Regions from separate parts of the Streptomyces sp. NPDC026092 genome, predicted to be linked through region 3. Evidence: riboswitches for the same ligand, from Rfam matches in the RefSeq annotation. Region 3 holds a riboswitch; each other region holds the start of a gene.

Region 1 (7,340 bases), on a different contig from region 3:
GCCGCCGTGGCGGGCGCCCCGGTGGTCGCCCGGCTCGACCGGCTCGACCTGTCGATGGGCACGCTCACCGACGAGGGCGCCGAGGCGCTGCTCGTGGGCCAGCCGCTCACCCACCTCACGCACCTCGACCTCTCCCACCACTACCTCAGCGAGAAGATGAGCGAGCGGATCGTCGACGCCCTCACCCCCTACGGGGTGACGGTCGACGTCGGCGACGCGCAGGAGCCCGAGGACGACGGTGACGGCGAGGTCTTCCGGTACGTCGCGGTCGCCGAATGACCCCTCCCCCGCCCCCGGCACACACGCCCCTCACGGACCCGTCCCCCGCGCGCCCGCGGCTCGTCGTCGTCGGCAACCCGGGCAACCGCCGGGTCGCGTACTTCCGTGACGCGGTGCGGGCGGCCGGCCTGCCAGAGGCGCGGGTCGAGCCCTGGCTCGACGTGCTGCGGGGCGGGGGACGGTTCCACCCGGGCGAGACGGTACGGCTCGAGTCGCCGGGCGAGGATCCGGACGTCGAGCGGCTGCTGCGTGGCACGGACGACCCGACCCGGGTCGAGGGAACGGCCCGCTGGTACGCGGCGTTCACGGCCGCCACGGCGCGGCTCGCCCGGACCGTCGGCGACGCGGGGGCCGTCCTGGTCGACGACCCCGCCGAGCCCGCGGTGCTCTTCGACAAGCGGCTCGCCCACGCCCGGCTGCGCGAGGCCGGGGTCCCGGTGCCGGACTCGCCGACGTCGGGGGCGGCCGGCCCGCCCGTACGGGACTGGGCGGACGTCCGCTCCCTCATGGCGGCCGCGGAGCTGCCCCGGGTCTTCGTGAAGCTCGCGCACGGCTCGTCCGCCTCGGGGGTCCTGGCCGTCGAGACGAACGGCACCGGACGCGTCCAGGCCACCACCTCCGTGGAACGGGCCCCGGACGGACGCCTCTTCAACTCCCTCCGGGTGCGCCGCTACACGACGGAGTACGAGGTCGCCGCCATCGTGGACGCGCTCGCCCCGGACGGGCTGCACATCGAGCGCTGGCTGCCGAAGGCGGCGCAGCACGGCCGGGCGGCCGATCTGCGGGTGGTCGTGATCGACGGGCGCGCGACCCACGCCGTCGTACGGACCAGCCGCTCCCCGATGACGAACCTCCATCTCGGCGGCGCCCGGGGCGACCTGGGCGCCGTGCGCGCGGCCGTCTCGGCGGCGGGCGGACGGTGGGCGGACGCGCTGGAGGTGTGCGAACGGGCCGCCGACGCCTTCCCCGGCACGCGGTGCGTCGGGATCGACCTGCTGCCGGCCGTCGGCTGGCGGCGCTTCGCCGTCGGCGAGGTCAACGCCTTCGGCGACCTCCTCCCCGGCCTCACCGGCCTGCCGTGCAGCGGCGCCGAAGGCCTGGACACCTACGCCGCCCAGGTCGCCGCGCTCCTCAACGGCAAGAGCAACGACCGCACCCGCACCACCCGCACAAGCACCACAGGAACGAGCACCACGTGAACCGGCAGGACCACTCACCCGACATGAACGAGATCGTGGGCAGCCACGACCTCCTCCTGGTCACGCTCGACACCCTCCGGTACGACGTGGCCGCCGAACTCGCCGCCGCGGGCCGCATCCCGAATCTGGCCCGGCACCTTCCGGGCGGCCGCTGGGAGCGCCGGCACGCCCCCGGGAGCTTCACGTACGCCTCCCACCAGGCGATCTTCGCCGGGTTCCTGCCGACCCCGGCCGCCCCCGGTCCGCACCCCCGGCTCTTCGCCGCGCGGTTCGCGGGCAGCGAGACCACCGCCGACGGCACGTTCGTGTACGACACCCCCGACCTCGTCGCCGGCCTCGCCAAGGAGGGGTACCGCACCGCGTGCGTCGGCGGGGTCGGGTTCTTCAACGGGCAGGGCCCGCTCGGCTCGGTCCTGCCGGGGCTCTTCGAAGAGAGCCACTGGGAGCCCGCCTTCGGCGTCGCCTCCCCCGCCTCCTTCGAGTCCCAGGTGACCAGGGCCGAGGAGATCGTCGCCGCGCTCCCCGCCGAACAGCGGCTCTTCCTCTTCGTGAACGTCTCCGCGCTGCACCAGCCCAACTGGTTCCATCTCCCCGGCGCGACCCGGGAGTCCGGCGACACGCGCGCCTCGCACGCGGCGGCGCTGGAGTACGTGGACCGGCACATCGGCCGCCTCTTCGCGGCCATGAGCAGCCGCCGCCCCTGCTTCGCGATCGTCTGCTCGGACCACGGCACCGCGTACGGAGAGGACGGCTTCACCGGTCACCGGCTCGGCCACGAGGTCGTCTGGACCGTCCCGTACGCCCAGTTCGTGCTCGAAGCCCCGGAGGCGCGCGCATGACCGAGTCGCCGCGACCGTACGAGAGTTACGTCTACGCCTACCCGCACAAGACGGCGTACCGCCCGCTCCCCGACCCGGCGCCCTCCCTCGCCGCGCTCTGGCGGGACGAGCCGAAGGACGCGCTCTCCCTCTACGCCCACATACCGTTCTGCGAGGTCCGCTGCGGCTTCTGCAACCTCTTCACCCGGATCGGCGCCCCGGACGAGCTGACGACCCGCTACCTCGACGCCCTCGACCGCCAGGCGACCACCGTCCGCGAAGCGCTCGCCGACAGCGACGTACCCGACGCCGAGCCGGTCCGCTTCGCCACGGCCGCCTTCGGCGGCGGCACCCCCACCTTCCTCACCGCCGACGAGCTGGAGCGGCTCTGCGACATCGCCGAGAAGCGGATGGGCGTCGACCTGCGCGCCGTCCCCCTCTCCGTCGAGACCTCGCCTTCGACCGCGACCGCCGACCGGCTCGCGGTCCTCGCCGAGCGCGGGGCCACCCGGCTCAGCATCGGCGTGCAGAGCTTCGTGGAGGCGGAGGCCCGCGCGGCCGTGCGTCCCCAGCGCCGCGCCGAGGTCGAGGCCGCGCTCGGCCGGATCCGCGAGACCGGCGTCCCCGTCCTCAACATCGACCTGATCTACGGCATCGACGGCCAGACCGAGCGGACCTGGACCCAGTCGCTCGACGCCGCCCTCGCCTGGCGCCCCGAGGAGCTCTACCTCTACCCGCTGTACGTCCGTCCCCTCACCGGCCTCGGCCGGCTCTCGGCGACCGCCGACCGCGACTGGGACGAGCAGCGGCTGCGGCTCTACCGGCACGGCCGGGACCATCTGCTCGCCCGGGGCTACGAGCAGGTGTCGATGCGCATGTTCCGCCGCGCGGACGCCCCGCCGCAGGGCGCCGACGACTACGCCTGCCAGACCGACGGCATGATCGGCCTCGGCTGCGGGGCCCGCTCGTACACCTCGGCGCTGCACTACTCCTTCGACTACGCCGTCGAGATGCGGGAGATCCGCGCGATCATCGACGACTACACCGCGACGGAGGACTTCGGCCGGGCGCGGGTGGGCCGGTGGGTCGACGCGGACGAGGCGCGCCGCCGCCATCTGCTCCAGTCCCTCCTCCAGGCCCGGGGCATGCCGACCGGGGAGTACGAGGAGCGGTTCGGCTCCTCGCCGTTCGCGGACTTCCCCGACGAGCTGGGCCGGTTCGAGGTGCTGGGCTGGCTGGACGGGGCGGCGCCCGCCGGGCTGCTGCGGCTCTCCGCCGAGGGCCTGGCGCACTCGGACGCGCTCGGCCCCGCGCTCTTCTCCCCCGCGGTCCGTGCGGCGATGGCCGCCTACGAGCCGAAGTAGGGGGCGCGGACGTGGACCTGACGATCCTGTACCGGGGGCCGCTCGCCTCCTGCGACTACGACTGTCCCTACTGCCCGTTCGCCAAGCGCCGCGACAGCCGTGAACAGCTGCGGGCCGACCGGGCCGCGCTGGAGCGTTTCGCCGCCTGGGCGGCGGAACAGACCGGCGACCGGCTGAGGATCCTGTTCACGCCGTGGGGCGAGGGCCTGGTCCGCTCCTGGTACCGGCGCACCCTCGCCGAGCTGTCCCACCTGCCGCACATCGAGCGGGTGGCGATCCAGACCAATCTGAGCTGCCGCACCGACTGGCTGGCCGAGGCCGACCCCGAGACCCTCGCGCTCTGGTGCACGTACCACCCCGGCCAGACGCCGTACGACCGCTTCCTCGCGAAGTGCCACGACCTTGCGGCGCGGGGCACGCGGTTCAGCGTCGGGGTCGTCGGTCTGCCGGAGCACCGGGAGCACGCCCTGCGCCTGCGCGCGGAGCTCCCGCCCGAGGTCTATCTCTGGGTGAACGCGGCGGAGGGCCACACGTACACCGACGAGGAGGCCGAGGGCTGGACGGCCCTCGACCCCCTCTTCCCGTACAGCCGCCGTCCGCACCGCTCCGCCGGGCTGCCGTGCCGGACCGGCGAGTCGGTGATCTCCGTCGACGGCGAAGGGACCGTGCGCCGCTGCCACTTCGTCAAGGCCGAGCTGGGCAACCTGTACGACGGTTCGTACCGTGCCGCCCTCCGCCCGCGCGCCTGCCCCCTCGCCGTCTGCGACTGCCACATCGGCTACGTCCACCTGGAGACGCTGCCGCTGTACGACGTGTTCGCCGGCGGGGTCCTGGAGCGGATCCCGGCCGCGCCCGACGGGGTGGTCACAGGGGCATGAGGTCCCCGAGCGGCATCAGGTCGGGCCGCTTGGCCGCGACGTCGTCCCCCGAGCTCTCGCCCCGCAGCCGCCGCCCGATCCACGGGACGAGGTACTCCTTGGCCCAGTGGATGTCGTCGCGGCGGACCTCCAGGGTCCCCCTCGGCGGAAGCGGCGGCCAGACCTGGTCCGGGTCGGCCGGCACCTCCATGCCGAGGACCTGGGCGGCGCGCAGCGCGACCCGGGTGTGCCCCTCGGGCGACAGGTGCAGCCGGTCGTCGTCCCAGGCCCGCCTGTCCTGCACCGACTTGAGCGACCACAGGTCGAGGACCGGGCAGTCGTAGCGGTCGGCGATGGCCCGGACGTGGGCCGTGTACGTCGCGATCTTGCCGCGCAGGTGCCGCAGCACGGGTACGTCGCGGGTGTCGAAGCCGGTCGTCACCATCACCGTGCCGACCGCCGACGTCAGGTCGGCGACGGCGCGCTCGAAGCGCTCGGCGACGTCGTCCGGGTCGGTGCCGGGGCGGATGATGTCGTTGCCGCCCGCGCAGAAACTCACCAGGTCGGGGGCGAGTTCCTTGGCCCTCGGGACCTGCTCCGCGACGATCTGGTCGAGGAGCCGCCCCCGGACGGCCAGGTTGGCGTAACGAAATGCGTCGTGCTCCGGCAATTGGTCGGCGAGGAGTACCGCGAAACGGTCCGCCCAGCCGACGTACTTCCCGTCCGGCCCGGGATCTCCCACGCCCTCCGTGAAGCTGTCCCCGATCGCCGCGTACGACCCGAATGCCTTCATGTCTCTTGATCTCGAATCGTCTGCCACGGGAGTTCATCTTTCCCTTACGTATGTGACCTACGCGACCGTAAGGAGGGGTTGACGCCGGGTGAGATATGCCACCGGTCAAGATTCCACCAAGCCGGAATACGCCGCAGGGGCCCGGCACACCGAAGTGCCGGGCCCCTGTGGGGTGCTGCTGGTGACGCGGGTGATGCGGAGGCGTCAGATGCCGACGCCGTGCTGGCGCAGGTACGCCAGCGGGTCGATGTCCGAGCCGTAGCTCGGGCCGGTGCGGATCTCGAAGTGCAGGTGCGGGCCGCTGGAGTTGCCGGTCGAGCCGGAGAGGCCGATCTGCTGGCCGCCGGTGACGGTCTGGCCGGTCGAGACGGAGAGCGAGGAGAGGTGGGCGTACTGGGAGTACGTGCCGTCGGCGTGCTGGATGACGACCTCGTTGCCGTACGCGCCGCTCCAGCCGGCCGAGTGGACGGTGCCCGCGCCGACGGCCTTCACCGAGGTGCCGGAGGAGGCGATGAAGTCGACACCGGTGTGGTAGCCGGAGGACCACATCGAGCCGGAGGCTCGGTACGGGGTGGAGATGCCGCCGCCGACCGGAGCGACCCAGCCGGAGGAGGAGGCCTGGGCGGGGGCGGAGTCCTGGGTGGCCGTGCTGCGCTCGGAGGAGCGGGAGGCGCGCGACTCGCTCGTGTCGGAGGACGAGGACTTCTTCTCGGCCTTCGGAGCGGCCTTGGGCGCCGCGGCCTTCGGGGCGGCCGTGGACTTGGCGCCGAGGGTGAGCTTCATGCCGGGCAGGATCAGCGACGGGTTCTCGCCGACGACCTGGCGGTTGTCCGCGTAGAGCTTCTGCCAGCCACCCTTGAGGTCGTGCTCGGCGGCGATCTTCGACAGGTAGTCGCCGCGGACGACGGAGTACGTCTTCGGCTTCGCCGCGGGGGCGGCGGCCGGAGCGGCCGGGGCCTTCGCGGGGGTGGCGGCGAGAGCGGCGACGGCCTTCTCGGGCGTCACGGTCGGAGCGGCCTTCTCGGCGGCGTGGGCTCCGGTCGCGCCGAGCAGCGGGAGGGCGACGACGGCGCCACCGGTGCCGGCGGCGACGAATCCGCGCGTGATCGGGTTGACCTTGGGACGGCGATGCTTACCCTTCGCGGGCATGGCGAATTCCTCTCCGTCGCCTGCGAGGTGAGCTGTCGGGTTCGGACTGGAGATGTCCGGCCGCGTTCTCACGCGACTTCACCCCAAGCCGTCCGGTCGGGCCGGTGCGGCGTACTTACCTGGGTCCCCCGCTCCTGCCGTACGTGGATGGGTGCGGATTCGATTCCGGGCGGTGGCAGGATTCGGCGGTCCGACCGGATTGAGCGTGACGCTAGACGAGCGGAGTCGAGCCGAACAAGCCGCCCGATTCCGCCCGCATTCCGCGGCGTGATATTCGCGCCGTATTCCGGTCACCCTCCGTGGATGACGGAGGATCGATTTCCTTTTCCGGCCAGGGAATTGGTCCGGACGATCAGGCACGGTCCGTCACCTTTGAGACGCTGCTCACGCCCCGAATCCCATCTCCCCTGCAACCAGGGCGCGTTATATCGAAGGGTTTAATTCGGACAGAACGCCCATTCCCTTACCCAGGGGTGCGCACGGCCCCCGGCACCCGGGATGATTGCCCCAGGAATCGATCAGGAACCGATCGCGATCCGTCTACCTTCAGGAGCACTCGTGACGCAGCAGCTGCCCCAGGTCCCGTCGACCGAACCCGAGCTCGCCGGGGTACGCAACTTCCGTGACGTGGGCGGACTGCCGACCGTGGACGGTGGTGCGGTGCGCTTCGGACGCCTCTTCCGCAGTGGCCACCTGGCCCACGCCACCGAGGAGGACGCGGCGTTCCTCTCCACCCTTGGGCTGCACACGATCTTCGACTTCCGCAATCAGGCCGACGTCAAGATCGAGGGCCCGGACGTCGAACTGCCCGGTGTACGGAATGTGAACATACCGCTCAACGACCCGGCCGACGGCAAGGAGTTCTGGAAGCTCGTCCGCTC
Region 2 (7,340 bases), on a different contig from region 3:
GTTACGCATTCGGCGCGACGTCCGTTCCGGCGCCACGACGGCGCACGGCCACCAGGTCGGTCCGGGCGCCCGGCACCTCGGCGGGGGCCTCCGTGGCGACCGCCGCGTGGCCGCCGCACGGACCGCAGCCGCCGCCCGCCTCGGCGTGCGAGCCGCAGCCGCCACCGGCCGCCGCACCCGCACCCGCACTCGCCTCCGCGTGCGAGCCGCAGCCCGCCGACGCCGCCGAGCCACAGCCGCCGGCCGTCGCACCCGCCGTCACGCCCGCCGCCGCGAGCGCGTCCGCGCGGTGGGCGGGCAGCGTGGTCGTGCCCGCGCCCTCCACCTCGAAGCCCGCGTCCGCGATCATGTCCAGGTCCGTCTGGCCGGCCTGGCCCTCGCTCGTCAGGTAGTCACCGAGGAAGATCGAGTTCGCGATGTTCAGCGCGAGCGGCTGCATCGAGCGCAGGTGCACCTCGCGCCCGCCCGCGATCCGGACCTCGACGTCCGGGCAGACGAACCGGACCATCGCCAGGATCCGCAGACAGCGCTGCGGGGTGAGGTTCCACTCCTTCGCCAGCGGAGTGCCCTCGAACGGGATCAGGAAGTTGACCGGCACCGAGTCCGAGTCCAGCTCGCGCAGCGCGTAGACGACGTCGACCAGGTCCTCGTCGCTCTCGCCCATGCCCGCGATCAGCCCCGAGCAGGCCGACAGACCGGCGGCGTGCGCCTTCTGTACGGTGTCCACCCGGTCCGCGTAGGTGTGGGTGGTGGTGATCTCCCCGTACGTCCCCTCGGACGTGTTCAGGTTGTGGTTGTAGGCGTCGGCGCCCGCCTCGCGCAGCCGCTCCGCCTGGCCGTCCGAGAGCAGTCCCAGGCATGCGCAGACCTCGACGCCCTCGTTCTGCTCCTTGATGGCCTCGATCGTCTTGCCGACCCGCTCGACGTCCCGGTCCGTCGGACCGCGGCCGCTCGCCACCAGGCAGACCCGCTTGGCCCCGCCCGCGACACCGGCCGCCGCGGCCTGCGAGGCCTCGTCCGGCTTCAGCCAGCTGTACTTGAGGATCCCGGCCGTCGAGCCGAGCCGCTGGGAACAGTACGAGCAGTCCTCGGGGCAGAGCCCCGACTTCAGATTGACGAGGTAGTTCAGCTTCACGCGCCGCCCGAACCACTGACGGCGCACCTTGCCCGCCGCGGCCACCACATCGAGCAGTTCGTCGTCGGAGGTCGCCAGTACGGCGAGCGCTTCTTCACGGCTCGGCAGCTCGCGCCGCAGCCCCTTGTCCACCAGCGTGTTCAGCAGGTCCATAAGGGCTGATCCTTGCTTACGGCACACCTCGTGGCCAAGGAGGATCTGAACAAACGCGCCAGTTTGTCGTGTGTGGATGGCCACACCCTCTCCCCGGCCCCGGACGGTTAGGGTCTGTGCGCTGCCTACAAAAGGATCTGCCCCATGCACCGGGACGAGGACACCCGCCGGACCCCGTTCGACTGGACCGACACGGAGGCGCGCCGCCGTGCGGAGGCGGGGCTCGTCCGCACGCTGCGGCCCCGGTCCGCCGAGTCGGAGCCGCTCGATCTGGCGAGCAACGACTACCTCGGACTGACCCGCCGCCCGGAGGTGACCGAGGCCGCCGCCGAAGCGGCCCGCCGCTGGGGCGCGGGGTCCACCGGCTCGCGTCTGGTGACCGGTACGACCCAATTGCACGCCGCTCTCGAACGCGAACTCGCCGCGTTCTGCGGCTTCGAGGCGGCCCTCGTCTTCTCCTCCGGCTACACCGCCAACCTCGCCGCCCTCACCGCGCTGAGCGGCCGCGACGCGCTGATCGTCTCCGACGCGAGCAACCACGCCTCGATCGTGGACGGCTGCCGGCTCTCGCGCGCCGAGACGGCCGTGGTCCCGCACGCCGAGCCCGAGGCGGTACGCAAGACCCTCCAAGCCCACCCGGACCGCCGGGCGCTCGTGGTCTCCGACTCCGTCTTCTCGGTGGACGGCGATCGGGCCCCGCTGCCCGAACTGGCCGAGGCCTGCCGGGCCCACGGCGCCGGGCTGGTCGTGGACGACGCCCACGGCCTGGGCGTGCTCGGCGACGGCGGCCGGGGCGCCCTGCACGCCGCGGGGCTCGCGGGCGCCCCGGACGTCGTCGCCACCCTCACGCTCTCCAAGTCGCTGGGCAGCCAGGGCGGAGCGGTCCTCGGCCCGGCCCGGGTCGTCGAGCACCTGGTCAACGCGGCCCGGACGTTCATCTTCGACACCGGACTCGCCCCGGCCGCCGTCGGCGCGGCCCTGAGCGGGCTGCGGCTGATCCAGGACGAACCCGGTCTCGCCGAGCGCGCCAGGACCGTGGCGACCACGCTGCACCGGATGCTCACCGCGGCCGGTCTGACCGCCGTACGCCCGGACGCCGCCGTGGTCTCCGTCCGCGCGCCCTCGCCGGAGGCGGCGCTGCGGTGGGCGGCCGACTGCCGTGAGCAGGGGCTCGCCGTCGGCTGCTTCCGGCCGCCGTCCGTCCCGGACGGCATCTCGCGGCTGCGGCTCACGGCCCGCGCGGATCTGACGGACGCGCAGATCGAGCAGGCCGTCGCCACGATCGTGCGGACAGCACCGCTCTCCCACTGATGGATCCCAAATACGGTCTCTCGTCGTAGAGTTCACCGCTTCGAGCGACAAATATGCACATATCTTGGTGGATCGCCGCCCGGGGCGGCACGATCGGTGGCAGTCTGACGCGAAGTGCAAACCGGGCCGGGCCCGGTGGGAAAGGGACAGCGTCGCCATGGCAGACCACCAGGAAGCAACCGTCACTCTGCCGAGCGATCCCGCCTCGGTGTCCGCCGCCCGGAGATATGTCGCCGACGTCCTCAGCGGCTGGGGGCTCGCGGGCGGCAGCGACACCGCCGACACGGTCCGGCTGATCGTCTCGGAGCTGGCCACCAACGCCGTCCAGCACACCTTCGGCCAGTCGCCCACCTTCACCGTCGACGTCCGCCTGGAGCGCGAGGAGCAGCTCCACATCGGCGTCACCGACAGCCACCCCCGCTGGCCGAAGCGGCTCCCGGCGGCGGTGCAGCAGGACAACGGCCGCGGGATGGTCATCATCCGCATCCTGACGGCCGAGGCGGGCGGCCGCCTCTCGGTCACCCCGACCGACGAGGGCGGCAAGACGGTCTGGATCAACCTCCCCTGGACCGCGACTCCGGCCGCCGCGGCCTCTCCGAACTGAGAGAAACCAGGTCGACGCAGCTCAGAGCGGTAGCCGATGATGCGTCCATGCCCCTGAGAGAGACCCTTGCCCGAGTCGAAGCGGACCTGGCCGCCGGCCGCGTTCCCGTCGCGCGCCAGCGCTTGCGCGGTCTCGTCTCGTCCTTCCCGTACGACCTGACGCTCCGCCGGCGTCTGGCCGAGGTGTACCGGCTCTACGGCGACGCCGCCGAGGCCGGCCGCTGGATGTACCTCGAAGAGGACCGCAGCGCCGACGAGACCGCCGCGTTCGAGGCGCGGTACGGGTCTCCCGGGTGGCGGATGAAGGCCCTCGCCTGGCGCGGTCCCGAGACGACGGCTGCGACCCCCTTCGCGGCGGGGCAACTCGCCGCGGTGCGCACCGCCTGCGCCGAAGAGCTGGGGCACCCCGTCGACTGGGACGACCCCGCCTCCTACCAGGACAGCCTGGAGGACCCGCACGAGGCGCCCTCCGAGCCGTGGTCGGTCCGCGACGTCCTGGCGGGCGTCGGCTGCCTGGTGGGCGCCCTCGCGGTCCTCGGAATCTGGGTGAGCGGAGTCGTCGCCCTCTTCGACTGACACAGGCCACCGGGGCCGGTGAGGGCCGGCCATGGAGGATGCGGCCGGTCGGACGGTCCCTAGGCCCGGGCGAAGCCGCCGCGCAGGAGTGCTCGTAGGGAGGCCGCTGCGGGGCCGGACTCCTCGCCGCGGTGGGCGACCGAGATCGTGCGGCGGAACGAGGTCGGCTCCAGGGCGCGTACCCCCAGGGGCGAAGCCGTCATCGACGCGACCATCTCAGGGACCACCGCCACCCCGAGCCCCGCGCTGACCAGGGCGCACACGAGGGCGTAGCCGGGTGTACGGCAGACGACCGACGGCGTCGCGCCCGCGCGGGCCAGGGCGCCCTCCACGCCTCGGCGCGGGGGGTGGTCCGGGGCGCTGCTGATCAGTGGCTGGCCCGCGAGCTCCGCGATCGGCAACCGGCCCGAACCCTCCGCCAGGACGTGGCCCGGCGCCGTGACCAGGACCAACTCCTCGACCAGCAGCGGCTCCAGCTCGACCCCCGGCGGCAGCGGCGCCGGTTCGGCCGGTTCGTACGTGTGGGTCAGCGCGAGATCCACCTCGCCCGCCGCCACGGCGTGGATCCCGCCCGGCGGTTCGTACTCGGCGACCGTCAGCTCCACGTCCGGGTGGGCTCGGCGGAACGCGCTGAGGACCGGCGGCAGCAGGTGGATGCCCACGGTGGTGAAGGTGCCGACCCGCAGCCGCCCGCCCGACAGGCCGCTCAGCCGGGCCAGCTCATGGCGGGCCCGGTCCATCTCGTCCAGGACCCGGCGCGCCCGGGTGACGAGCAGTTCGCCCGCCGGAGTGAGCCGCGCGCCCCGATGGTGCCGTACGAGCAGCGCGGCCCCCGCCTCTCGCTCCAGCTTGGCGAGCTGCTGCGAGAGGGCGGGCGGGGTGTAGCCGAGCCGGGCGGCGGCCCGGGTGATCGAGCCGTCCTCGGCGACGGCCACAAGCGCCGCGAGCCGCACCAGATCCTGCATTAAGCATTCCTTTTGGCAGACCCATAAAATCCTGTCTACACACTAAAGGCTCTCGGCGGGCACGCTGGGGTCATGGACGGACAGCTGATCGCCTTCATCGGGGTCGCGGCGGGCATGGTGGCCATGCCGGGCGCGGACTTCACCGTCGTCGTGCGCAGCGCTCTCGCCTCGCGCCGGGCCGGGGTCGCCTGCGCGGTGGGCGTGGCGGGCGGGCTCCTGGTGCACACCGCCCTCGCGGTGGCCGGGCTCGCGGCCGTGCTGATCGCCGTACCCGTGCTCTATCGCGCGCTGCAGATCGCCGGCGGCGCGTACGTCCTCTACCTCGGCGTGCAGGCGCTGCGCGGTGCGCTGCGCGCGACGGCGGGCGAGCCGTCGGCGGACGTGGCGGGGGAGCGGGCGGTCGGGCGGGCCGTCCGGCAGGGCTTCCTGACGAACGTCCTCAACCCCAAGGCGCCCGTGCTCTTCCTCAGTCTGCTGCCTCAGTTCGTGCCGGCCGGCGCGGCGGTGCTGCCGCGCACGTTGCTGCTCGCGTCGATCGTGGTGCTGCTGGCCCTGCTCTGGTTCCCGCTGGTGGCCCTCGGCGTGGACCGGCTCGGCCACCGGCTGAGGCGGCCCCGGACGGCCCGGACCGTGCAGGGGGTGACGGGCGGCGTGCTCGCCGCCCTCGGAGTGACGCTGCTGGTGTCCCCAGGGCACTGACCCCGGGGCGAGGGGTGCGGCGGCGCCACCGCACCCCTCGGTCATACGTCGGAGCCGACCGGGCGTCAGCGCACCCGGCCGTAGTAGACCTTGGACGTCCAGATCTTGTCGAGCTTCACCCAGGAACCCTTCTTGGGCGAGTGCCAGATCTTTCCGCTACCCGCGTAGATCCCCACGTGGTACACCCTTCCACCGGAATGGAAGAAGACCAGGTCCCCCTTCTGCCTGCTGGACGCGGAGATGTGCCGGGTCTTGTTGTACTGCTGCTGCGCGGTACGGGGCAGCGACTTGCCCGCCTTCTTGTACGAGTAGAGCGTGAGCCCCGAGCAGTCGAACCGGGACGGTCCCGACGCTCCGTACTTGTAGGGCGATCCCTTCTTCGAAGCCGCGATGTTCAGCGCGTTGCCGGCGTACGACGTCGCGGCCTGGGCCTCCGATGCGGCTCCTGGTGCCAGCATCGTGCCGCCGAGGGCGGCGAGGGTGAGAGCCGAGACGGCTCCGGCCCGGGACAGCAGGGACGGGACATGAATCTGCGCAGTCATGCGCAACCCTTCGTCAGCCGCCTGTGAAGGATGACCTGTCGGGTTCGGGCTGGCGAAGTTGCCCGGCCGCGGCTGCGGCTTCACCCCGAGGAACGGCCTCACTGGCCGGCCGTCCCGTACTGCTCGGGTCCTCCACTCCTGCCGATCCACTCCTGTCGACCAGACATCCGGGACAGCGGCAGGACTCGGCGTCCGCCCGGACCGCCCCGCCGCGGTGGCGGGGGCTTGTCGTCGTGAGGGATCTTGACCCACAACCCGGGCCAAAACCGAGCCGAAACGGCGTTATGTGAGGCTCCTCACGACTGATCCATTCGGGTGGACAGGCATGTTTCGTGATCGTCGGAGGTTTGGCCGACGAGTCCCGGACCAGGGGTGGGACGCCCTGTTCCGCCAGATGTGTACACCCGTTGTGCAACTCACCCCGCACATATGTCGATTCGTCGACTACGCCGAACGGGGGAGCGATTCTGCGGCCGCGCTGCTCCGAGTGGACCTCGACACGACACGGGGGAATGTCAACTCGCCGGTGTCTCCGGGACGGTGACGCGGCCCGATCTACGCTCCCCGTCCAACACCCGCAGCGCACGGGCCAATGTCTCCGCGTGCACCTCGCTCTCGCCGCGCGTATGCATCGCCGTCAGCGCGTCCCGCAGGGCGTTGGCCCGCCCCACCAGCGCCTGAGCCGCGCGCAGCGCCCCATATGTATGCGAAGCCCTGGATGGATTGATGCGGCCCAGCAGGTCGACGACTTCGAGATAGGCGTCGATGAACTCGCCCTCGGCGCGCGTCAGAGCGGGCAGCGGCGGCAGCTCGGGAACCATCGCGCGCTCACCTTCCCCCGGCGCCGCCCGACGCCCCGCGGTTCTGAACGACGTGGTCCACCACGCCGTAGGCGGTCGCGCCCGGCGCGTCGAGGACGGTCGTCCGGTCGATGTCGGTGTCGACACGCTCGAGGTCCTGGCCGGTGTGGGTGACCAGCATCCCGGCCATCATCGCGCGCATCCGGATCAACTCCCGTGCCTGGATGTCGAGATCGCTCGGCTGCCCCTGCAACGGCTCGTCCGTCGCGGGCTGCTGGAGCACCACCCGGGCGCCGGGCAGCGCGAGCCGCTTGCCGGGCGCGCCGGCCGCGAGCAGCACGGCGGCGGTCGAGACGGCCTGCCCGAGACACGTGGTCTCCACGTCGCAGGTGACGACCTGCATCGTGTCGTAGATCGCGGTCATGGCGTTCATCGAGCCGCCGGGGGAGTTGATGTACAGCGAGATGTCCCGGTCCGGATCGGCGTACTCCAGGTGCAGGAGCTGCGCGATCACGTCGTTGGCCGAGGTCTCGTCGATGGGCGTGCCGAGGAAGAC
Region 3 (7,340 bases):
GCCGGGCGCGGCGAGGCCCTGGGCCTTTCCCGCGCCGGACCGCGGAGCGCTGGACAACGGCCTGACGGTGCTGCGCTGTCACCGCCCCGGCCAGCAGGTCGTGGCCGTCGAGATCTTCTTCGACGCCCCGCTGGAGGCCGAGCCCGCCGGTCTCGACGGTGTCGCCACGATCATGGCCCGAGCCCTCACCGAGGGCACCGACCAGCACACCGCCGAGGAGTTCGCCGCCGAGCTGGAGCGCTGCGGCGCCACGCTCGACGCGCATGCGGACCACCCGGGCGTACGGGTCTCCCTGGAGGTTCCCGTCTCCCGGCTGCCCAAGGCGCTCGGGCTGGTCTCGGAGGCCCTGATCGCGCCGGCGTTCCTCGAGACCGAGGTCGAGCGCCTGGTGAACAACCGGCTCGACGAGATCCCGCACGAGACGGCCAACCCGGCCCGCCGGGCGGCCAAGCAGCTCTCCAAGGAGCTCTTCCCGGCCGAGTCCCGCATGTCCCGGCCGCGCCAGGGCACCGAGGACACGGTGGCCGCCATCGACGCCGCCGCCGTCCGCGCCTTCTTCCAGACCCACCTGCGGCCGTCCACGGCCACCGCCGTGGTCGTCGGCGACCTGACCGACGTGGACCTGGACAAAGTCCTCGCCGAGTCGCTCGGTGCCTGGACGGGCAACAGCGCGGAGCCCCGGCCCATGCCGCCGATCACGGCCGACGACACAGGCCGTGTGGTCATCGTCGACCGGCCGGGCGCCGTCCAGACCCAGCTGCTGATCGGCCGCGTGGGCGCCGACCGGCACGACCGCGTCTGGGCCGCCCAGGTCCTCGGCACGTACTGCCTCGGCGGCACGCTCACCTCCCGCCTGGACCGCGTCCTGCGCGAGGAGAAGGGCTACACCTACGGTGTCCGGGCCTTCGGCCAGGTCCTGCGCTCCGACGGCGAGGGCCACGGCGCCTCGATGCTCGCCATCAGCGGCTCCGTGGACACCCCCAACACCGGCCCGGCACTTGACGACCTGTGGAAGGTGCTGCGCACCCTCGCCGCCGAGGGCCTGACGGACGCCGAGCGCGACGTGGCCGTGCAGAACCTGGTGGGCGTGGCTCCGCTCAAGTACGAGACCGCGGCCTCCGTCGCGGCGACCCTCTCCGACCAGGTCGAGCAGCACCTCCCGGACGACTTCCAGGCGCAGTTGTACGCGCGCCTGGCCGAGACCGGCACGGTCGAGGCGACGGCAGCCGTCGTCAACGCCTTCCCGGTGGACCGGCTCGTCACGGTGCTCGTGGGTGACGCGGCCGAGATCGAGGAGCCGGTCCGGGCCCTCGGCATCGGCGAAGTCACCGTCGTCACCGGCTGATCGAGCAGCATCGAGCGGCGCACCGCCGCCGAAGCGGAGCAAACGGAGGACCCCGACGTCACGTTACGTCGGGGTCCTCCGCTATGTCCGTATTGGGGCGGAGGGTGACCGTATGCCCTGTGGCATGTCTTACAAACTGGCGTGTCTGTTTGGTGATTGAAAGACGATCCGCTTAGCGTCGGTCCGGCTGTTCGCCAGTTGCACCCGCCGCGCCCGCGGCATCGGACAGTCATCGCCGAGTCCCCGTCAGGCGCGAGCCTGGGGAGCCGGGGACCCACACGAAGTCCCTGGGGTGAATCGGACGCCTTCGCATCCGTGCGGAGGGGCCCGTAGGAGACCTTCCTGCTCCGAACCCGTCAGCTAACCCGGTAGGCGAGAAGGAAGGAAAGGATCAGCCACTACATGGCGTTCACCCGTGCCACCGGGAAGCATCGTGGTCCGAGCCGTCTGGCGCGCCGCAGCGCAGGCGTCGCCGGCGTCGCGTCCCTCGCCACCGCCGGCGTCATCGGCACCCTGGCCTCCCCGGCGCTCGCCGCCGACACGGACGCCCCCTCCCTCGAGGACACCGGCCTGACCCAGGTCGTCGTGGCCGACAACGCCCTCGCCGACAAGATCGACGCCCAGGCCGCCGCGCAGGAGCGCGAGGCCGCCGAGGCCGAGGCCAAGCGCGTCGCCGAGGCCCGCGCCAAGGCGGAGGCCAAGCGCAAGGCGGAGGCCCGCGCCAAGGAGATCCGCGCGGCCAAGGAGCGCGCCGCCCGTGAGGCCGAGCGCAAGCGCCTGAACTCCTTCCAGCTGCCCGTGGCCGGCTCGTACGTCTCCACCGGCTACAAGACCGGCGGCTCCCTCTGGTCCTCCGGCAGCCACTCCGGCGTCGACTTCCACGCCGCCTCCGGCACCAAGGTCGTCTCCGTCGGCTCCGGCACCGTCGTCGAGGCCGGCTGGGGCGGCGCGTACGGCAACAACATCGTCATCCGGATGAACGACGGCACGTACACCCAGTACGGGCACCTCTCGGCCATCAGTGTCTCCGTCGGCCAGTCCGTCACCCCGGGCCAGCAGATAGGCATCTCGGGCTCGACCGGCAACTCCACCGGCCCGCACCTCCACTTCGAGGCCCGCACCACCGCCGAGTACGGCTCCGACATCAACCCGGTCGCGTACCTCCGCGCCCGCGGCGTGAACGTCTGACCCGACCGGCCGTCGAGGTCCCGCACCGCACGTCAGAAAAGCCCCGGCTCGTACTGAGCCGGGGCTTTTCGCTGACCAAAAGATATCCATGATTACCGAGGACCCGTCGGAAATACCGCCCCGCTGCAATAGAGTCACCGGACAACCGGTTTCGCGCGTATTAAGGCGGAGGTCGATCATGCGCATTCCCGCGCACTCGGTGTGCACGGCGATCCGGGACGACATCGTCACCGGCGTCTTCGAGCGCGGCAGCCGGCTGACCGAGGAGCAGCTGGCCCGCCGGTACGGAGTCTCCCGCGTCCCGGTCCGCGAGGCGCTGCGCACCCTGGAGTCCGAGGGCTTCGTGATCACCCGCCGGCACGCGGGCGCCCAGGTGGCCGAGCCGACCGAGCAGGAGGCGGCCGACCTCCTGGACATGCGCTCGCTCCTCGAACCGCTCGGCGCGGCCCGGGCCGCGCAACGCCGCACCGAGGCGCACCTCAAGGTGCTGCGCGGCCTGGTCAGACTGGGGCAGGAGCGGGCCAGGCGCGGTCAGGGGGACGATCTGCGCTCGCTCGGCGGCTGGTTCCACGAGACCCTGGCGCAGGCCTCGGGCAGCCCGGCGCTCACCGCCCTGCTCACCCAGCTGCGGCACAAGATCGCCTGGATGTACGCGGTCGAGGCCCCCGCCCAGCCGGTCGAGGCCTGGGCGGAGCACGGGGCGATCGTGGACGCGGTGGCGCGCGGCGACGCCGAACGGGCCCGCGCCCTGACCGCGCTGCACGCCGAGCGCTCCCTGCTGCTGCACCGGCTGAAGCGCCCCGAGCGTCCACCGCGCGGGCGTGTGAGGACTTCGCAACATGTCGTCAACACCGCGAGCGGCCGGAATTAACGAGCGGGCCGTATACAAAGAGGGCTCGCCCTGACGGGGGGAATTCGACGGGCTTTCTTCGGGCTGCCCGGATCCCCTGAATTCACTACGGAATGTTTCGGGAGACGTTTCGGGAGGCTTTTCGCGGGACGGTTCGGGAGGCGTTTCGCGGTACGGGAAAACGAGACGTTTCGGGGTGCCGGAAAAGAAGAAGCCGCACCCGCCGTCATTTCGGCGTGTGCGGCTTCCCGCGCATTCGGCCCGGACGTCCGTCCGGCCGGACATCCGTCAGACGGTCTCGGGGAGCTCCTCGAGCCCCTCGGCAACCAGCTTCGCCAGACGGTCGAGCGCGACCTCGGCGCCCTCGGCGTCGGAAGCGAGCACGATCTCCTCGCCGCCCTGCGCGCCCAGACCGAGCACCGCGAGCATCGACGCGGCGTTCACCGGGTTGCCATCGGCCTTGGCGATCGTCACGGGGACGCCGGAGGCCGTGGCGGCACGGACGAAGATGGAGGCGGGGCGGGCGTGCAGGCCCTCGGCCCAACCGACGTTGACGCGGCGCTCAGCCATGGTGTTGCCCTTCAAGTCTCAAGCGGGTTGTCTAGACCAGTCTCTCACGGGTCGCGGGGTGCTCGTCGCCGACCTTCGACCCCCACCGGGGGGCCGTTCGGTCCCCCTTACCTTGCATGGTGCACACCCGCCGCGCGACCGGTGCCCGTGTCGTACCCCGGCCGTACGCTTGCCCCATGCAGAGCGCGTCGGAACGGCCGGAGCAAGCGGAACACGAGTACCCCGACCACTGGGAAGCGGACGTCGTCCTCCGCGACGGCGGAACCGCGCGCATCAGGCCCATCACCGCCGACGACGCCGACCGGCTGGTCAGCTTCTACGAGCAGGTCTCCGACGAGTCGAAGTACTACCGCTTCTTCGCGCCCTACCCCCGGCTCTCCGCCAAGGACGTGCACCGCTTCACCCACCACGACTTCGTGGACCGGGTGGGCCTCGCGGCGACCGTCGGCGGCGAGTTCATCGCCACCGTGCGGTACGACCGGATCGACGACCGCGGCATGCCCGCCTCCTCGCCCGCCGACGAGGCCGAGGTCGCCTTCCTCGTCCAGGACGCCCACCAGGGACGCGGCGTGGCCTCCGCGCTGCTCGAACACATCGCGGCGGTGGCGCGCGAGCGGGACATCCGGCGGTTCGCGGCGGAGGTGCTCCCCGCCAACACCAAGATGATCAAGGTCTTCACGGACGCCGGATACACCCAGAAGCGCAGCTTCGAGGACGGTTCCGTACGGCTCCACCTCGACCTGGAGCCCACCGACCGCTCCCTCGCCGTGCAGCGCGCCCGGGAGCAGCGGGCGGAGGCCCGCTCGGTGCAGCGACTCCTCACGCCCGCCTCGGTCGCCGTCGTCGGAGCCGGCCGGACCCCCGGCGGGGTCGGCCGGACGGTCCTGCGCAACCTCCTGGACGGCGGCTTCACCGGACGGACGTACGCGGTGAACCGCGCGCTGACCGAGGAGACCGGCACGCTCGAAGGCGTACCGGCCTTCCGCTCCGTCGGGGACATCGGCGAACCGGTGGACCTCGCGATCGTGGCCGTCCCCGCCGAGCGCGTGCCGGAAGCGGTCGCCGACTGCGGCGAGCACGGCGTGCGGGGCCTCGTCGTGCTCTCGGCGGGATACGCGGAGACCGGGTCGGGGGAGGGCCGGGACCGGCAGCGGGAACTGGTGCGGCAGGCCCGCTCGTACGGCATGCGGATCATCGGGCCCAACGCGTTCGGGATCATCAACACCTCGGCCGACGTCCGGCTGAACGCCTCGCTGGCACCCCAGCTGCCGGCCACCGGGCGGATCGGGCTCTTCACCCAGTCCGGCGCGATCGGGATCGCGCTCCTCGCCGGACTCCACCGGCACGGCGCCGGGATCTCCTCCTTCATCTCCGCGGGCAACCGGGCGGACGTCTCCGGCAACGACTTCCTCCAGTACTGGTACGACGACCCGGAGACGGACGTCGTCCTGCTGTACCTGGAGTCCATCGGGAACCCGCGGAAGTTCACCCGGCTGGCCCGGCGCACGGCCGCGGTGAAGCCGGTCGTCGTGGTCAGGGGCGCGCGGCACAGCGGCAGCGCGCCGCCGGGACACCGGGTGCCGGTCACCCGTATTCCGTACGGCACCGTCTCCGAGCTGCTCCGGCAGGCCGGGGTCATCCGCGTCGACACGGTCACCGAGCTCGTCGACGCGGGGCTCCTCCTCGCGGGCCAGCCGCTCCCGGCCGGGCCGCGCGTCGCCATCCTCGGCAACTCCGAGTCGCTCGGCCTGCTCGCGTACGACGCCTGCCTGACGGAGGGGCTCCGCCCGCTGCGCCCGCTCGACCTGACGACGGGCGCGAGCCCCGCGGACTTCCGCGCCGCGCTGGCGGCCGCGCTCGTGGACGACGCGTGCGACGCGGTCGTCGTGACCGCGATCCCCTGGGTCGGCGAGAACGGCGCGGTGGAGTCAGGCGACGGTGAGGTCCTCGCCGCCCAGCTCCGCGAGGCGGTCGCCTCCGCCCCGCTCCCGGCGAAGCCGGTGGTGGTCGTCCACGTCGAGATGGGCGGCCTGGCGGAGGCCCTCTCGGCGGCGACCAGCACACGACCGCAGGGCCGGCGCACGCCACCGTCCCCGGCGCCGACCCCCGCGCCGCAGGCACCACAGGCCCCGGCCCTCGCCCCGCAGGCACCCCCGACCGAGCCCGCGCCCCCCGCCGACGGCACCCCCACCCCCGCCCGCCCCGGCGGCATCCCCGCCTACCCCGCCGCCGAGCGGGCCGTGCGGGCGCTGGCCGAGGCGGTCCGGTACGGACAGTGGCGGCGGCAGGTGGTCGAGCCCGGACGGGTGCCCGAGTTCGAGGAGATCGACGAGGCCGGGGCCGCCGCGCAGATCGAGCGCGCGCTCGGGCCGGACGCGGACGAGCGCGGCGTGACCCTCGACGCCGACGCGGCGCGCGAGCTGCTCGGGCGGTACGGGATCGATGTGCTCCCCACCCTCCCCGCGCCCACCCCCGACGCCGCCGTCCAGGCCGCCGACCGGCTCGGCTACCCGGTCGCCCTCAAGACGACCGCCCCCCACCTGCGCCACCGCCCCGACCTCGGAGGCGTACGCCTCGACCTGGCCGGCGAGGAACAACTCCGTACCGCGTACGCCGAATTGACCGAGACCCTCGGCAAGCCCGCCGAGCTGCAGCCGGTCGTCCAGGCGATGGTGCCGCGCGGCGTCGACACCGTCGTGCGCTCGGCCATCGACCCGGCGGTCGGCGCCGTGCTCTCCTTCGGCCTGGCAGGCGCCGCCTCCGAGCTGCTCGGCGACATGTCCCACCGCCTGGTCCCGGCCACCGACCGGGACGCCGCCGAGCTCGTCCGCTCCATCCGCACCGCCCCCCTCCTCTTCGGCTGGCGCGGCTCCGCGCCCGTCGACACCCCCGCCCTGGAGGAGCTGCTCCTGCGCGTCTCCCGGCTCGTCGACGACCATCCCGAGGTGGTCGCGATCGCCCTGGAGCCCGTGGTCGTCGCCCCGCACGGCCTCTCCGCGCTCGGCGCGACGGTCCGGCTCGCCCCGCCGCCACCCCGCACGGACCTCGGCCCGCGTAGCCTTCCGAACTACTAGAACCCCCTGGGAACCCCTGGGGAGCCCCTCGGGAACGGCCTCGACGAGACGGCCGGACCGTCCCGGAGTGCCCCTTCCGACGGATTAGGATGGAGTCCATGGCGAAGACCGGTACGACGACCCAGGGGCTGCGCGCGGCGATCGAGCGCAGCGGCTATTACCCGGCCCTCGTGGCCGAGGCGGTGGAGGCCGCCGTCGGCGGCGAGCCGATCGCGTCGTACCTGGTGCACCAGGAGACCACCTTCGACTCCAACGAGGTCCGGCGCCATGTCACGGTCCTCGTCCTGACGGCCAACCGCTTCATCGTCAGCCA
Region 4 (7,340 bases), on a different contig from region 3:
GCAGCCACGCGGCTCCTCGCCCGGATCCGGGAGGCCAAGCGCCCCGGCGACCTCGTCCTGGTCTCCCTCCACTGGGGCTCCAACTGGGGGTACGCGCTCTCCGGCACCGACGTCGCCTACGGGCACGCGCTGATCGACGCCGGTGCCGACGTGGTGCACGGCCACTCCTCGCACCACCCCCGGCCGCTGGAGGTCCACCGCGGCAAGCTCGTGCTGCACGGCTGCGGAGACCTGATCAACGACTACGAGGGCATCACCGGCTACGAGCAGTACCGCGACGACCTGCGGCTGCTGTACCTCGTCTCGGTGCGGCCCGACGACGGCCGACTCCAGGAGGTACGGATCATCCCCCTTCGGGCCCGGCGCATGCGGCTGGAGCACGCTCCCGGCCGCGACGCGCGCTGGCTCCACGACGTACTGGGCCGGACCAGCCGGCCCCACGGCGCGCGGGTCGACCTCGACGAGGACGGAACCCTCGTCGCACGCCCCGCCTGACGGGCGGCGGCCCGCACCCGCCCGCGCGCCGGCTTCAGGACCAGGGAGACGAGCGGGTCATGTACTTCACCGATCGCACCGACGCCGGACGGCAGCTCGCCGCACGCCTGGAGCACCTCAAGGGCCGCGACGTCGTGGTCCTGGGGCTTCCGCGCGGCGGGGTGCCGGTCGCCGAACAGGTCGCCGACGCCCTCGGGGCCCCACTGGACGTCTGCCTCGTCCGCAAGCTCGGGGTGCCCTTCCAGCCGGAGCTGGCCATGGGCGCCATCGGCGAGGGAGACGTACGGGTCCTCAACGACCACGTCCTCGCCGACAGCCGCGTCTCCGCCGGGGACCTCGCCGGCGTGGAGGCGCGCGAGCGGGTCGTGCTCGGGCAGCGCTCCCGGCGCTACCGGGGCGCCCGGCCCGCGGCTCGGCTCGACGGCCGGACCGTCGTGGTCGTCGACGACGGCCTCGCGACGGGCGCGACGGCGGTCGCCGCCTGCCGGGTCGTCCGGGCCCAGGGGGCCGCGCGGATCGTCCTCGCCGTGCCGGTCGCGCCGGCCGACTGGCGGGAGCGGATCGGCCGGGAGGCGGACGAGACCGTCTGCGTCCACGAGCCGGCCCTCTTCTACGCGATCGGCCAGTTCTACCAGGACTTCTCCCAGACCCCGGACGAGGAGGTCGTCGCCTGTCTGGAGCGCCACCACGCAGGCCGTGACCAGGACGACGGGGACCCGGAGGTGCTCATCCCGGCCGGGGACGCGGAGGTCGGGGGCCACCTCGTGGTGCCCGACGGCGCTCCGGGGATCGTCGTGTTCGCCCACGGCAGCGGCAGCAGCCGGCACAGCCCCCGCAACCGGGCCGTCGCCGAGAGCCTGAACCGGGCCGGGCTCGGCACGCTCCTCTTCGACCTGCTCACCGAGGACGAGGCCGCCGACCGCGCCAACGTCTTCGATACCGAGCTCCTCGCCGGCCGGCTGTCGAGGGCCACTCACTGGCTGGCCGGCCGCCCCGGCCTCGACGGGCTGCGGACCGGCTATTTCGGCGCCAGCACCGGCGCGGCGGCCGCCCTCTGGTCCGCCGCCGACCCGCTGTCCGAGGTGTCCGCCGTGGTCTCCCGGGGCGGCCGCCCAGACCTCGCGGGCCCACGACTCGCCCAGGTCCGCGCCCCCACCCTGCTGATCGTGGGTGGCCACGACCGGCTGGTCCAGGACCTCAACGAGGAGGCCCGCTCCCGCCTGACGTGCGAGAACGACCTGGTCGTCGTCCCGGGTGCCGGCCACCTCTTCGAGGAACCCGGCACCCTGGAACAGGTCGGCGAACTCGCCGCGAACTGGTTCGGCGACCACTTCTAGAGCGGTCGCCGCCAGTGCTCAAGGCCTCCGGTGCTCAAGGCCGCCCGTAGTCAAGGCCGCCCGTGCTCAACCGGCCTGTCAGTAGGGCCCGTTGACGTTGTCGATGGAGCCGTACCGGTCCGCCGCGTAGTTGCAGGCGGCGGTGATGTTGGCGACCGGGTCGTAGAGGTCCATCGAGGTGCCCGGCACGTGGTAGGCGAGGAACGTCGGCTCGATCACCTGGAGCAGGCCCTTGGACGGGGTGCCCTTGGCGGCGTTGGAGTCCCAGTTGTTGATCGCCAGCGGGTTGCCGGAGGACTCACGCATGATGTTGCGCTGGATCCCCTCGTACGAACCGGGGATGCCGTACTTCTGCATGATGTCCAGCGACTCGCGGATCCAGCCGTCCAGGTCGTTGGTGTAGGTCTTCGCGGCCGCCTGCGTCGCCTGGGTCGACTTCGCGGGAGCCGCCTTCGACGGGGCGGCGGCCGGGGCGGCGGCGCGCTGCTGGGAGCGGTCGGCCCGGTCCGTACTCGTCGTACGGGCCTGCGACTTCGGCTTCTTCGGAGCGGCGGCGGCCTTTCCGTGCAGCTTCAGTTCCAGGCCGGGGTGGATGAGTGACGGGTTGTCACCCACGGCCGCGCGATTCGCGCGGTACAGGGCCTTCCAGCCGCCCTGCACGCTCTGCTTGTGGGCGATCACCGAAAGGGAATCGCCGCGGGTGACGGTATAGGTCTTGGCCGCGGAATTCTGCGCGGCCGGAATGGATTCCGCGATCTTCGCCGGGGCGCTGAGAACGGTCTTCCCCGTGAGGGCGATCTCGGGGGCCGACTGGGGCGCGGCGTGCGCGGTGGCCGTGCCGACCAGGGGCAGGGCCAGGGCGGCGCCGCCCGTGCTCGCGAGGGCGAGGCCGCGGGTCAGGGGCCTTCTCTTGGGGCGCCGGTGCTTACCGTGTGCGGGCATGATGCAGTCCTCTCCGGCGCCTGCGGGGTGAGCTGTCGGGTTCGGGCTGGAGATGCCCGGCCGCGCATGCGCGACTTCACCCCGAGCCGTGCCGGAAAAACCGGACCGGCGAAAAGTGGGTCCCCCGCTCCTGCCATCGGGTGAATGAGCGGTCTAATTCGGACGGTGGCAGGATTCGGCGTTCCGTCCGGGTCGAGGTGACCGTAAGCGAGAAATGTCGGACGAAACAAGGCGCCGAATGCGCGGGTATTTCTTCGAGAACTTCCGCGACCCGCCCGGCGCCCCGAACTTCCTTGCCGGACAAGGGGACGGGGCGGTTCCAAAGATCGTCGAAAACCTGAGGTGATTCGGCTCACGCGCCATGCCATAACGGACATGCGGGGAAATACGACCGAGTTGAGAAATGGGGCACAAGGGCATATGAAATCCCTTGTGCCCCATTTGGCAGGAACTGTGGGTGTGTGGGTCAGCCGCTGATGCTCGGCGCGCCCGTCTCGATGTGGCCGGTGTAGCGGCGCGACCAGGTGCCGTCGATGTCGGCCAGGATCGTGAAGTCGTACCAGCCGTTGCTGTACGCCACGGCGTTGAAGTAGTCCTCGCGCGAGGAGTTCGCCGCCACCGTGTACGTCCACGGGCCGTCGGTGCGGTACGCGTTCGAGCGGATGGTGAAGGTCACCGGACCGGCCGAGGTGTTCGTCAGCTTGAAGTAGATCGCCGTCTTCCCGGTGCCCGGCTCGGTCGCGAACCGCGCCGCCACCTCGATCGCCTTCCCCGCCTTGGAGGCGTCGCCGATGAACCGCCGCAGGAAGCGGTTGGGCCCCATCATCGAGATGTCGTACTTGCCCGAACCCGACCCGAGCCCGATGTTGAAGTAGTCCGTGGACGTCGCGCCCGGGTCGACCGTGTACTGCCAGGCCGCCGTGTCCCGGTGCTGGTGCGGGTGGATCGTGAAGTGCGCGGGCCGCTTCGCCTGGGCGCCCTGGTTCGTCATGGAGAACCAGGCGAGGATCTTGCCCGCCGCCCCGAACTCGAACCGGTCGAGGTTCCCGTTGACCTGGTACGGCAGGGCGCGCGCCGGACGCGTACCGGACTCCTGCGCCGGCAGGGCGTTGTCCTGCGGCACCGGGTTGGGCAGCGGGCCGCAGGTGTCCTGGCCGATGACCTTGGCCGTGGAGGGCAGACCCGAGGGGACGCCGTACACCGGGCGCGCGAAGTCGAAGACACCCGTCAGGTCGCCGGTGACCTTCCGTCGCCAGGCGCTGATGTTCGGGCACGATGCCGGGGTGCCGAGGGCGGCCGTCCAGGTCTCCATGAAGCGCAGCACGGAGGTGTGGTCGAAGACCTCGGAGCTGACCCAGCCGCCGCGCGTCCAGGGCGACATGACGAGCATCGGGACCCGGAAGCCCAGGCCGATCGGCACGCCGTCGATGTACTCGCCGGGGGTGCCGGGCGGGGCGACCGGCGGCGGCACGTGGTCGAAGAAGCCGTCGTTCTCGTCGTAGTTGAGGAACAGCACGGTCGAGTCGAAGACCTCGGGGTTCGCGGCGAGCGCGCGGTAGACCAGGTCGACGAAGTGCGCGCCGTCGCCGGGCGGGGCGTACGGGTGCTCGGAGAACGCCTCGTTCGCCACCACCCAGGAGACCTGCGGAAGCGTCCCGGCGACCACGTCGGCGCGGATCGCGGCCGCGATGTCGTCCGGCGTGGAGCCGGTCACCTTCGGCACCGACCCCATGCCGCGGTCGTACAGCGGGTCGCCGGGACGGGCGTCGGTGAACTTCTTGAAGTAGGCCAGGCCGTTGTCGCCGTAGTTGTCCTGGGCGTTCTGGTAGACCTTCCAGCTCACTCCGGCGCGCTGCAGCGCCTCGGCGTACGACTCCCAGGTCAGCCCGGACTCGTCGCCGCCGTCCTTGCTGGAGGCGTCGATCTTCCCGCTCCAGAGGAAGGTGCGGTTGGGTCCCGTGGCGCTGAGCGCCGAGCAGAAGTAGGCGTCGCAGATCGTGTAGTTGTCGGCGAGTGCGTAGTGGAACGGTATGTCGCCGCGGTCGAGGTAGCCGAGGGTACGGGTGTTGCCGACGCCCGTCACCCAGTTGTCCATCCGGCCCTTGTTCCACGCGGCGTGCTGCGAGGTCCAGCTGTGCGGAAGGTCGCCGTTGCACTGGGCGAGGGTCTCCCCGTCCACGCCGCCCGCCGGCGGGGTGGAGCTCAGCTTCCACGGGTACTGGCGGCCGCCCCAGTTGGGCTGGTTGAACATGCCCCAGCCGCCCGGGATGTTGCCCGCGGCCCGGTCGCCGAAGCCGCGCACGCCGCGCAGCCGGCCGAAGTAGTGGTCGAAGCTGCGGTTCTCCTGCATGAGCACCACGACGTGCTTGACGTCCGTGATGGTCCCGGTCGCGCCCGCTGCGGCGGCCGACGCCGTGCCCGTGGGCAGCGCCGCGCCTGCCGCGAGCCCTGCCCCGATGCCGACGAATCCCCTGCGGCTGATGGGAGTCAATGCCCCGCCTCTCGTGTCACCGCATGCCCCACTGGCACACGGTGGACAGGATGAGGGAGCCGAGCTTAAAGGTATACATCCGTGCGGTAAGTCTTGGATGAACTTCCGAAGGGCGGGAGGTAGTTGGGACGCGATTGGTTCGGACATGAACCAATACGGGATATCAGTCCCTACGGCCCAAGGGCTGGAGGGCGGTCGTCCCCGCACCGTCCCTGCGCACCATCAGCAGCGCCGCGTCGTCCTCCGCGTGCGGTCCGCCCGTGAGGGTGTCGAGGAGATGGTCGGCCAGCTCCTCCAGATCGGGCGGCCCGCCCGAGAAGGCGGCGGCAAGCCGCGACAGACCGACATCGAAGTCCTCGCCGGGCTTCTCGACGAGCCCGTCGGAGTAGAGCAGCAGCGTCTCGCCCGGCGCGAGGCGGGCCGTCGTGTACGGGTACGCGGTCCTGCCCCACTCGGCGGGCAGGCCGAGCGGCGGCCCGCCCGCGAGCCGGACGACGTCGACCGTACCGTCGGCGTGGCGCAGCAGCGGCGGCGGATGGCCCGCGTTCGCCGCCTGGACCTCTCCCGTGTCGAGGGCCACCCGCAGGTACTGGCAGGTCGCGAACCGGTCGGAGTCGAGCTGGGCCAGGAACGCCGACGCCTTGCCCAGGACGGTGTCGCAGCCGTGGCCCTCCGCCGCGTACGCCGCCATCGCCACCCGCAACTGCCCCATGAGCGCCGCCGCCTCGGTGTCGTGCCCCTGTACGTCACCGATCGCGAGCCCGAGCCCGCCGTCGGGCAGCGTCACCGCGTCGTACCAGTCACCCCCGACCCGTACCCCCTTCCGGGCCGTCCGGTAGCGCACCGCGACCAGGCCCCCGGGCGTCCGGGGGATCCGGCGCGGCAGCATCGCGTTCTGCAGGGCTGCGGCGATCTCCCGCGACCGGTCGAGCGGCACCACCCGGTGCACCGCCCGGGCGACCGCCTTCGCCCAGCCGGTCATCAGGGTGTGGTCCGCGAAGGAGAAGACGGACCGGTCGTCGTAGAAGACGCCCAGCGCGCCGATCGGCTGCCCCTCGTCCATCAGGGGCAGGAACGCGGCGGCCGTGGCACTGAAACCGACCCGGTAGCGCGCGAGACCCGGGTAGCGGTCCAGGAAGGAGTGGACGGAGGTGAAGAAGAGCGGGCTGTTCGTGCGGACGACGTCGTTCAGGGGCAGCGAGTCCGCGAGCCGGGACTTCGCGGGGAAGTCGCTGGAGCCCGGGGAGACCACGGTACGGACCATCTGCAGCCGCCCCTGTTCCAGCACGCCCAGGGAGATCGCCTTCGCCCCGAGCGGGCGCAGGCTCGTCTCGCTCCCGAGTACCTCCGCGACCTCGTCGACACTCATCGCACGGGCCAGCGCGAGCGCCCCCTCGCCCAGGGCGCGCAGCGGATCCTGCTCCTCCTCGGCCGGCAGCCGCAGCGCGGTGTGCGCCAGGTCGAGCGTGGCGTCCCTGATCACCCCCACCACCCGCGCCGCCCCGCCGGGGCGCTCGCGCACCAGGGTGCCCCGGGCGTGCGTCCAGCGGCTGCGCCCGTCGTGGAGGTGCACCCGGAAATAGGCGCTGTACGCGTTCCGGCGGCCGGACAGGAGATCCGCCGAAAGCCCCGACAGCAGCTCCCAGTCCTCCGCCCGGATCTTGGGGCGGAGATCGCTCGAAAGACCGGTGAATTCGGCCGGGAGCAGCCCGAAGACCGTCCGCGCCACGGGGTCCAGGGTCAGCCGCCCGGTGGCCGGATCCCAGGCGAAACAGCCCACGCGGGTCGCCGCGAGCGCTTCGCCCGGCTCCAGCCGGGGCTCCCTGTCGCCCATCCGGGTGCCGGTCAGCGCCGGGCGCGCCGACGGGCGAGGTACATGCCGAGGGCCATCCCGACGAGCAGGGTGACCGTGAGGACGCTCCAGAGCGGCAGGGTGACCGTGGGGATCCACAGCCTGATCGTCACGGACCCCGTGTTCGCGGCGATGAACCAGATCGCCAGCGCGGCGAGGACCAGGAAACCGATCGTGCGCAGCCGCATGTCCCGACCCTTGACGGTGACGGTCGGGGGAGCGT

The links. Region 3 has a riboswitch for cyclic di-AMP ahead of AB0F56_RS22030 (M23 family metallopeptidase). Riboswitches for the same ligand answer to the same signal wherever they lie in the genome.
Region 1: linked by a shared signal. The riboswitch ahead of AB0F56_RS01210 (LysM peptidoglycan-binding domain-containing M23 family metallopeptidase) and the one ahead of AB0F56_RS22030 (M23 family metallopeptidase) in region 3 are both predicted to bind cyclic di-AMP.
Region 2: linked by a shared signal. The riboswitch ahead of AB0F56_RS17190 (NlpC/P60 family protein) and the one ahead of AB0F56_RS22030 (M23 family metallopeptidase) in region 3 are both predicted to bind cyclic di-AMP.
Region 4: linked by a shared signal. The riboswitch ahead of AB0F56_RS27805 (transglycosylase SLT domain-containing protein) and the one ahead of AB0F56_RS22030 (M23 family metallopeptidase) in region 3 are both predicted to bind cyclic di-AMP.

The regions. Positions count from the first base shown of each region.
Region 1 covers NZ_JBEZYN010000001.1:266,521-273,860, reverse strand. The annotation lists gene AB0F56_RS01240 (STM4015 family protein) at 1-279, shown strand, start outside; gene AB0F56_RS01235 (STM4014 family protein) at 276-1,478, shown strand; gene AB0F56_RS01230 (STM4013/SEN3800 family hydrolase) at 1,502-2,317, shown strand; gene AB0F56_RS01225 (STM4012 family radical SAM protein) at 2,314-3,660, shown strand; gene AB0F56_RS01220 (STM4011 family radical SAM protein) at 3,672-4,538, shown strand; gene AB0F56_RS01215 (SGNH/GDSL hydrolase family protein) at 4,525-5,310, opposite strand; gene AB0F56_RS01210 (LysM peptidoglycan-binding domain-containing M23 family metallopeptidase) at 5,515-6,459, opposite strand; cyclic di-AMP (ydaO/yuaA leader) riboswitch at 6,464-6,623, opposite strand; gene AB0F56_RS01205 (tyrosine-protein phosphatase) at 7,018-7,340, shown strand, end outside.
Region 2 covers NZ_JBEZYN010000009.1:135,785-143,124, forward strand. The annotation lists gene AB0F56_RS17155 (adenosylmethionine--8-amino-7-oxononanoate transaminase) at 1-9, opposite strand, end outside; gene bioB (biotin synthase BioB) at 2-1,288, opposite strand; gene AB0F56_RS17165 (8-amino-7-oxononanoate synthase) at 1,433-2,599, shown strand; gene AB0F56_RS17170 (ATP-binding protein) at 2,757-3,203, shown strand; gene AB0F56_RS17175 (DUF6584 family protein) at 3,251-3,778, shown strand; gene AB0F56_RS17180 (LysR family transcriptional regulator) at 3,838-4,743, opposite strand; gene AB0F56_RS17185 (LysE family translocator) at 4,816-5,442, shown strand; gene AB0F56_RS17190 (NlpC/P60 family protein) at 5,508-5,984, opposite strand; cyclic di-AMP (ydaO/yuaA leader) riboswitch at 5,988-6,185, opposite strand; gene AB0F56_RS17195 (hypothetical protein) at 6,500-6,805, opposite strand; gene AB0F56_RS17200 (ATP-dependent Clp protease proteolytic subunit) at 6,813-7,340, opposite strand, start outside.
Region 3 covers NZ_JBEZYN010000013.1:115,565-122,904, forward strand. The annotation lists gene AB0F56_RS22025 (pitrilysin family protein) at 1-1,345, shown strand, start outside; cyclic di-AMP (ydaO/yuaA leader) riboswitch at 1,569-1,735, shown strand; gene AB0F56_RS22030 (M23 family metallopeptidase) at 1,748-2,533, shown strand; gene AB0F56_RS22035 (GntR family transcriptional regulator) at 2,712-3,404, shown strand; gene AB0F56_RS22040 (HPr family phosphocarrier protein) at 3,672-3,953, opposite strand; gene AB0F56_RS22045 (GNAT family N-acetyltransferase) at 4,130-7,027, shown strand; gene AB0F56_RS22050 (DUF5998 family protein) at 7,126-7,340, shown strand, end outside.
Region 4 covers NZ_JBEZYN010000019.1:108,417-115,756, forward strand. The annotation lists gene AB0F56_RS27795 (CapA family protein) at 1-495, shown strand, start outside; gene AB0F56_RS27800 (phosphoribosyltransferase family protein) at 555-1,832, shown strand; gene AB0F56_RS27805 (transglycosylase SLT domain-containing protein) at 1,911-2,774, opposite strand; cyclic di-AMP (ydaO/yuaA leader) riboswitch at 2,779-2,935, opposite strand; gene AB0F56_RS27810 (phosphocholine-specific phospholipase C) at 3,241-5,265, opposite strand; gene AB0F56_RS27815 (SpoIIE family protein phosphatase) at 5,429-7,099, opposite strand; gene AB0F56_RS27820 (LapA family protein) at 7,111-7,340, opposite strand, start outside.